Regions from separate parts of the Marinococcus sp. LNHM4E3-1 genome, predicted to be linked through region 2. Evidence: a T-box and tRNA genes for the amino acid it is inferred to sense, from the RefSeq annotation. Region 2 holds a T-box; the other holds one or more tRNA genes.
What was found. The T-box of region 2 lies ahead of ACTRXI_RS08305 (valine--tRNA ligase). A T-box ahead of a tRNA ligase gene usually reads a tRNA of that ligase, here a tRNA-Val.
Positions count from the first base shown of each region.

Region 1: it has a tRNA-Val gene. The T-box ahead of ACTRXI_RS08305 (valine--tRNA ligase) is inferred to sense a tRNA for this amino acid. The anticodon was not compared.

Region 1 covers NZ_JBQLID010000010.1:5,901-10,327, forward strand. The annotation lists gene ACTRXI_RS11420 (mechanosensitive ion channel family protein) at 1-941, opposite strand, end outside; gene ACTRXI_RS11425 (hypothetical protein) at 1,110-1,373, shown strand; tRNA gene ACTRXI_RS11430 (tRNA-Val) at 1,616-1,691, shown strand; gene ACTRXI_RS11435 (hypothetical protein) at 1,928-2,239, shown strand; gene ACTRXI_RS11440 (hypothetical protein) at 2,277-2,498, opposite strand; gene ACTRXI_RS11445 (DUF3942 family protein) at 2,619-3,017, opposite strand; gene ACTRXI_RS11450 (hypothetical protein) at 3,157-3,393, opposite strand; gene ACTRXI_RS11455 (hypothetical protein) at 3,467-3,694, opposite strand; gene ACTRXI_RS11460 (aldo/keto reductase) at 3,836-4,427, shown strand, end outside.
Region 2 covers NZ_JBQLID010000006.1:108,170-112,596, forward strand. The annotation lists gene hemB (porphobilinogen synthase) at 1-46, shown strand, start outside; gene hemL (glutamate-1-semialdehyde 2,1-aminomutase) at 149-1,462, shown strand; T-box leader at 1,512-1,727, shown strand; gene ACTRXI_RS08305 (valine--tRNA ligase) at 1,768-4,407, shown strand.

The DNA.
Region 1 (4,427 bases), on a different contig from region 2:
TAAACCCACAGGTCGAGCGAGGAGCTGTTAAATTCTTTAAACTGCACAAGAATCAGTTCTTTATCAATGTCATCACGGTCATTCAGCATCTCTTCAAGACGCTCCCGCAGCTGCAGCACCTGCTCCCTCGGTGTCTGGTATTCAATGCCAAGCGTCATATCTATTTCCCGCTTACGCATTTCACTCCAGTTCGTAATCGCTTCGTGGGCAAGTGTATTGTTTGGAACGATGACAATCGAATCAGCGAAGGTACGCACCTTCGTGCTCCGAAATGAAATATCTTCCACGATTCCTTCCACCGTCGGCGTATAAATCCAGTCGCCCCGCTTAAACGGGCGCTCCACTACAATAATTATACCGCCGATAAAGTTAGCCACCATGTCCTGGGCGGCGAGAGCAAAAGCCAGACCGCCAAGGCCGAGACCTGCCACAAAGCCGTTAATGTTAAAGCCCCAGGATGAAAGAATAATGGTGAATGCAAGCGCAACGATAATAATCCGCAGCACCCGGGAAAGAAAAGGCACCAGCATATTATCTTCCTTGCCCTCGAGCCGTTTAATCATCGGGTTAAAGAGCATCGAAGACGTGTTCAGAAGCTTGTATGTGCCCCATGCTACGAGCACGATTAAAATCGAACCGTACAGGCGGTTGATAATAGTCATGGAATCCCACGGTATAGGCAGATACAGCAGCGCTAAGTATATGCCGAACACGGCAAAAAACATCCGGATCGGCCGTTCAAATGATACTAAAACATTCGTGAAGAGCTGTGATCTCGATTGGTGAGTCATCTTTAAAATGAACCTGAAAATGTATTTAGTAAAAAGCTTCCGAAAAGCAAACACGAGAAGTGCAATCAAAACGGCTACGCCTATATCAATCCAGGGCAGCTCCACAATACGTGTCTGCCATTCCATCCAAAAGTCTGCATATGCCTGCATGAACATCCCTCCACCTTTGTCCCGTTCTCTCTATATTTTAATGCTGCCACCAGGCAGTTTACTGCAGGGTTCCTGCTTTTCGCATTTGTGGATATCTTTCAAACCTAAGGTATGGTAGCATGTAAGTCGGAAAAAGACATCATCACAAAGGAAGGTTTAGATAGTCGCATGGATTTACTTATTTTACTGCTAATTGGTTTTGCTGTAAATACGCTCATATACCAGCTTGCCCGTTTGATGCAAAAAGTCTCCGGGCGAAGTCTTCCGCTTCTGGGTATCACTTACATTGCTTTTTTCGGAGCGCTGTCGCTCGGCATTTTTAACCAGGGACCGCTCGGGTTCATTCTTTCCAACCTCAGTCTGGGCATGCTTGCTTTCTGCTTATTTCTATTCCTTCAGCAGCGGAAAGAAAAACAGCAAAAGGAAAAGTAATTCATTTTTTATGGATATGTACCGCAAACGATAAAGATTTCTGTTTCTGCCGCAGGTGCTTATACGACTTCAGTATCTCCGGCAGAAACCGGACTTCGGCAAGGCTTTTAAGCTTCACTGTCCCGAGGAAATGGAATGGCAAGCATAAATCCCTGCTTTACCTGCTGAAATTGGCCACAGAAGGATTGACACCGTTCTTTTCCTATTGTATATTATTTCTGTCGCTTCATTCCATATCATTTGTTCCGTTAGCTCAGTAGGGAGAGCGCCACCTTGACAGGGTGGAGGTCACTGGTTCGAGCCCAGTACGGGACACCATAAATAATAAACTACAGCAGGAGCCTTTGGCTTCTGTTTTTTAATTTGCATAGCCTGGGCTGTTTATAGTCGCCACTTTCTTTAATACATCTATTACCTTACCCATTATTTTACAATAATTAGTGCACCTCATAAAATTTATGTATATTCTCGTGCCATCCTTTTGTATCCTCTGCTTTTATTAAACCGTTTCAGGGTATATTATGGATAAACAAATACTGAAAGGAGGAATACGGATGAGTTCATCATCAATAGATAGTTCGAATTTCGTAGAGGTGTATTTTGATCCTTCCGCCATTCCGCTTTTTGAATTAAATGGATTCCAGAGCGAAGGCACCTTCGAAGAGCATTCCAGCTACGTTAAAGCAGTAGTGTCTTCGGAGAATTGCGGTATTGAAGAAGCGGGGATCTACTTCTATCAGGAAAAAGCCAGGAGCACTTCCGGAGGCAGCAAGACCATCTTTGTTCCTATGCGTTTTATTCTTACTGTAGTGGAGCATTCCGAATCAAGGGGGCCTATCGGCTATACGGATCCAAATACTCTTTAGCACAGTCAAAGGCAGAAAGCTGCGAGCTTCTGCCTTTTTACCGCAGAACGTATATATGCCGCCCAAGCTGGATAATTTCTTCATTCTCAGGAAAATAAACCCGCTCAAACGTCGGATGAAAACCGCTGTCCTGCATGGAGTGTATATCGGCGACCCATCCCCCTTCCCCCGGCCAAACAAGGCAATGCAGCATGTGCCCTTCACTACAAATGATTACCTGCACCTGGCGAATATGCCGGTCAATATAAACAACCCCCATGGCGTATACCCCCCCTTAATGACAATATACCCATTCAAGGCGAATCGAGACTTATTTCCCGATTAATTATTTAATATTTTTTCGAAACAAAAAAAGCGCCGCAGCGGGCGCTTCTTCGTTCTATAATCCCAGGATATCGCCGAATGTATTTTGAAGATGGTTCCGGACGATATCCATATCGAATTCTTTTTCTTCTTCCCGGCTGTACATTCTGCCATTCTGGACGTATATGACATCGAGCTCTTTCGTCGTATCATCTGTACTCTGCGTTACTTCAATGTGACAATTGTCGTCGTCTGTGCGGGTTTCAAAAAGCAATTCACGATTATCGATGGTCATATAGCTGCGGTGCTTCGAACCATAGCTGCTGAACGAATCGTTTTTCACTTCACCGATCTCTTTGTTCAAATTATTAAAGTACTTGGCAATTTCCCAGTTTACTTCGTTCATAATGTTTGCGTCTTCATTTACTTCCAGGTATTCAACTGCCTTAGCTACGAACTCATCTTCGAAACTCATTGCCATCACCCTCTTCTTTAAAGTAATTCCCCATTCTACAGGTTATACGGCTTCTCCACTACTGCAGCAGAAAAATTATGTAAAAAAAATTTATTAAAAAAGAGTTATGTTAACTGCTCATAAAAACAGTTAACATAATTTATTTCACTTCTACTACATACACACCAGCATCAACATATCGGATCAGCATCAACTGTCCATTGCCCACCATCGAATCAATAGTTTTTAACGCAAAAGAACTGTCAATGCTGTTTCTATCTTTTAATATAGCGGCGACATCTTTATTAGTCAGTGGCTTTTCATTGTCCTGAATAATATTTTTTATTGTTTTTGCCCCTCTGGTTTGTAATATAATGTTCACCCCTTTGTTTATCATTAATATTCTATTTCCGAAAAGTCTGCAGGGTAATCATCAAATTACAACTATTTTTGAATCCACGGGTGCAAAATTACTGGTCGCTCTCATGCAAATGATTTTCTTTTTTCTGTTTGACCTGTAATTTCCCTCTTCGTATTGCTTCCGTTATAACTAAACAGAGCGCTCCGGCCAAGACATGAATGAGTGCCCATACATAGCTTTGCAGTACGAGGCCGACAATTATACCTAGACCGATATTCCATATCCCGATAATGAGCCAGAATAGAATAAAATAACTGTTTATTGTTCTTCGTTTCATGTCTGACATCCTTTAATGTTTTTCTACAAATTACCATATTTATGTGTAAAAGTCATTTTTCATGTTTTTGACAGCGTTATCATCCCTATTGCACATCCGTCATGTTACACTATTCTTATCCTGAAAAAAAGAGGTGCTCAGATGAAACAAATGCAGTTAGGCAGCAGTTCTCTTCACGTATCCAATATAGCACTCGGGTGTATGCGCATGAATGAGCTTTCTATCGATGATGCTGAAAAAGTTTTCCGCACTGCTCTTGAGGCAGGGGTGAACTTTTTTGATCATGCCGACATTTACGGCGGCGGCGATTCTGAAGACATTTTTGCCAGAGCGGCCGGCATGAACGATGACCTCCGTGAAAAAGTGATTCTTCAGTCCAAAGCCGGCATCCGTGGGAATTCTTTCGATTTTTCCAAGTCCCATATCTTAAAAACCGTCGATGAAAGCCTGAAGCGCCTTCAGACAGATTATCTGGATGTACTGCTTCTTCACCGTCCCGATGCGCTTATGGAGCCCGAAGAAGTCGCGGAAGCGTTCGACAATCTCCAGGCCTCCGGTAAAGTCCGGCATTTTGGTGTCAGCAACCAGCATCCAATGCAGGTTGAGCTTTTAAAGCAGCACGTTAAGCAGGACCTGATTGCCAACCAGCTGCAGTTCGGTTTGATGCACTCCCTCATGATAGACCAGGGATTGAATGTAAATATGAAAAACGATGCCGCAGTGATGCGTGAAG
Region 2 (4,427 bases):
TTTCGCCAAGGACGCTGTCCGCTATATGCAGGAAGACAATAAATAATAGAAACAAGCTCTGGAAGGTATTCAGTCCAGGGCTTGTTTTCGTTATACTAAGTACGGGAATAGCAAAAAAGATAACTTTTAAGTATCCAGGAGGTATGACATGAAATCGTATCATAATTCAATACATGCACATGAACGCGCAAAAAAAGTAATGCCGGGCGGAGTCAGCAGCCCCGTGCGGACATATGAATCTGTCGGTCATCCGGCCGTTTATATGGACGAAGGCAAAGGATCCCGCATTAAAGATATCGACGGCAATGAATACATTGATTACGTAATGTCCTGGGGGCCGCTTCTTCTCGGCCACGCAAATGAGCACGTTGTGGACAGTTTAAAAATTGTGGCTGAAAAAGGCACGAGCTTTGGCGCTTCGCACGTAACAGAAGCGGGGCTTGCAGAGCTTGTCGTGGACCGTGTACCTTCCATTGAGGTCGTCCGGATGGTGAATTCCGGTACGGAAGCGACAATGAGTGCGCTTCGTCTGGCCCGAGGATTTACGGGCAGGGACAAAATCGTGAAAATGGAAGGCTGCTATCACGGCCACGGAGACTCTCTACTCATTCGTGCCGGCTCGGGAGTGGCGACTCTCGGTCTGCCGGACAGTCCAGGTGTTCCCGGCTCGATCGCCCAGAACACGCTTACCGTTCCGTACAACGATCTCGACAGTCTGCAGAAGGCATTTGATGAATACGGTGATGAAATCGCCGGTGTCATCCTCGAGCCTGTTACCGGGAATATGGGTGTTGTCACCCCGGGTGAAGGATTTCTCGAAGGCGTTCGTGATATAACGGAGCAGTACGGCAGTCTACTGATTTTTGATGAAGTTATGAGCGGCTTCCGGGTGGACTATAACAGTGCCCAGGGCCACTACGGTGTGACTCCCGACCTCACATGTCTTGGAAAGGTCATCGGCGGTGGGCTTCCAGTAGGCGCCTACGGAGGCCGTGCCGATATCATGCAGCATATTGCCCCGGACGGGCCTATCTATCAGGCAGGCACTCTTTCCGGCAATCCACTGGCGATGACAGCCGGACTTGAAACACTCAGGCAGGTGGATGAAAGCAGCTATGAAACGTTCCGCGCCCGGGCAGCCCAGCTTGAAGGAGGACTGAACCGCGCAGCCTCCAAGCATGGAATCCCTCATCAGATCAACCGTGCTGGAGCGATGATCGGCCTGTTCTTTACCGATGAACCTGTAGTGGATTTTGCTTCTGCGAAGAAATCTGATCTGGGAATGTTCGCGCGTTATTTCCGCGGAATGATGGCAGAAGGCATTTCACTTCCGCCTTCGCAGTTCGAAGGATTGTTTTTATCAACAGAACACAGTGAAGAGGATATCGATAAGACCATTGAGGCGGCTGACCGCGTCTTTGCAAGCCTTGCTGCGAATAAAGAACACGGGGAAGATAGTTGACGCATGCGTCCTGGTTTCGTAAAATAAAGGCACTAAATCAATATTAATAATAAATGCAGAAACAGGGAGGAGTACGCACGCAGGTTCGTTGTACAGAAAAAAGAATCCTGGGCTGAGAGATTCTTTAACGACCCGTGCGGAAAGTCGCCCTCGAGCTTCTTTTCTGAACGAATACAGTAAGAAAAGACGGTAACCGCCGTTATGGGAAAGTGCCTGCGCTGCCGCAGGTATTAAGGTGGTACCGCGAAAACTCTTCGTCCTTACTCGGGATGAAGAGTTTTTTTATGAGAAGAAAGGGGATTTATATGGGAAAACAAGAAACAGAAATGGCGAAAAAGTACGATCCGAAAGAAACAGAGAACCGCTGGTACGACTTCTGGAAAGAAACAGGACAGTTTGAAGCAGGACAGACAGACGGTACGCCGTATACCATTGTTATCCCGCCGCCGAATGTGACCGGCCGGCTTCACCTGGGGCATGCCTGGGACACGACGCTTCAGGATATTTTAATCCGCATGAAACGCATGCAGGGCTATGACGCCTTATGGCTGCCAGGCATGGACCATGCCGGCATTGCCACCCAGTCCAAGGTCGAGGCTCAGCTGAAGGAAGAAGGCACGAGCCGCTACGAGCTTGGACGGGAAGCATTCCTGGAAAAAACGTGGGGATGGAAAGAGGAATATGCAGATTTCATCCGCAGCCAGTGGGCCAAGCTCGGGCTTTCACTCGATTATTCGAGGGAGCGTTTCACGCTTGATGAAGGCCTGTCGGAAGCGGTACGTGAAGTCTTTGTTTCGTTGTACGAAAGAGAGCTTATCTACCGGGGCGAATACATTATCAACTGGGATCCAGAAACGCAGACGGCGCTTTCAGATATCGAGGTGGAATACAAAGAAGTGCAGGGTCACTTTTACCATATGCGCTACCCGGTTAAAGGTGAAAATACCTCGATCGAAGTAGCAACGACCCGTCCGGAAACGATGCTCGGGGACACGGCAGTCGCGGTACATCCGGAGGACGATCGCTATAAGCATCTCATCGGGAAAACGGCTGTACTGCCGATCATCGGAAGAGAAATTCCGATCATCGCAGACGACTATGTGGACATGGATTTTGGTTCGGGGGCAGTGAAAATCACGCCAGCGCATGATCCAAATGACTTTGAAATGGGCAATCGTCATGATCTTTTGCGTGTACTTGTGATGAATGAAGACGGCAGCATGAATGAGAATGCCGGCATCTACGAAGGCATGGACCGCTTTGACTGCCGCCGGCAGCTGACGAAGGATCTGCAGGCCGAGGATATTCTGTTTGACATCGAAGAGCACATGCACTCTGTTGGTCATTCTGAACGGAGCGGTGCAGTGGTTGAGCCATACCTTTCCACACAGTGGTTTGTAAACATGGGTCCGCTTGCGGAACAGGCAGTAGAACTTCAGCAGAAGGAAGAAAAAGTAACCTTTGTGCCGGAACGCTTTGAAAAGACGTATCTGCAGTGGATGGAAAACATCCGGGACTGGTGTATTTCCCGCCAGCTCTGGTGGGGACACCGCATCCCCGCCTGGTACCATAAAGAAACAGGCGAAATTTATGTCGGACGCACGGCACCGGAAAATTCGGATGAATGGAAACAGGATGAGGACGTGCTTGATACGTGGTTCAGCTCGGCTTTATGGCCATTTTCCACGATGGGATGGCCGGAAGAAAGCTCGGACTATGCGCGCTACTACCCGACCAGTGCTCTTGTGACCGGCTACGACATCATTTTCTTCTGGGTGTCGCGAATGATTTTTCAGGGGCTGGAGTTTACCGGCGAACGCCCGTTTGAGGATGTGCTTATTCACGGGCTGGTACGTGACAGTGAGGGACGGAAAATGAGTAAATCCCTCGGCAACGGAGTAGATCCGATGGATGTTATCGATCAGTACGGGGCGGATGCTCTGCGCTTTCTGCTCGCTACGGGTACAACCCCGGGTAACGATATTCGTTTCCAGTGGGAAAAAGTAGAGGCCAACTGGAATTTTGGCAATAAAATATGGAACGCCGCCCGTTTTACGTTGATGAATGTGGAAGGTGTAACGGCGGAAGACATCGAGCTCGAAGGCACAAAAACGATTGCGGACCGTTGGATTTTACACCGTCTGCAGGAAACAAAGCAGAACGCCACCGAACTGATGGAGAAATACGAGTTTGGGGAAGCCGGAAGGACGCTCTATAACTTTATTTGGGATGACCTCTGCGACTGGTACATTGAAATGGCCAAGCTTCCGCTGTACGGCGAAGACGAACAGCCAAAACGTATGGCTCAGTCTGTGCTTGTTCATGTGTTTGACCAGACGATGCGCATGCTTCATCCGATGATGCCGTTTATCACGGAGGAAATCTGGCAGCATCTTCCTCACGAAGGAACGTCGATTATGAGTGCTTCCTGGCCGGTAGCGGATTCGCAGTTGTTTGACGAGGAAGCGGTACGTGATATGGAATTAATTCAGGAGGTTATTCGTTCGGTCCGGAATACGCGGGCGGAAATGAACGTTCCGCCGTCCAAAGCAGTACCGATGAGCCTGAAGCCGTCCAACAGCCAGGCTTCGGAACGACTCGAACGTGGTCGTGACTATATTGTACGGTTTGGAAACCCGGAAACGCTGACTATCGATGCAGCGCTGGAAGCTCCGGAAAAATCCATCTCCCACGTATTGAGCGGAGCGGAAATCTTTCTGCCGCTCGAAGGTTTGATTAATGTAGATGAAGAAATAGAGCGGCTGCAGCGGGAAAAAGACAAGCTCGATAAAGAAGTGGAGCGGGTCACGAAAAAGCTGAACAACGAAGGATTTGTCAGCAAAGCTCCCGCGCACGTCGTCGAGGAAGAAAAAGAAAAGCAGAAGGATTACGAACAAAAAAGAGAAAAAGTAACAGCCAGAATGGAAGAACTGCAAAAAAGCTAAGCAGCAGACGCCCCCGGACT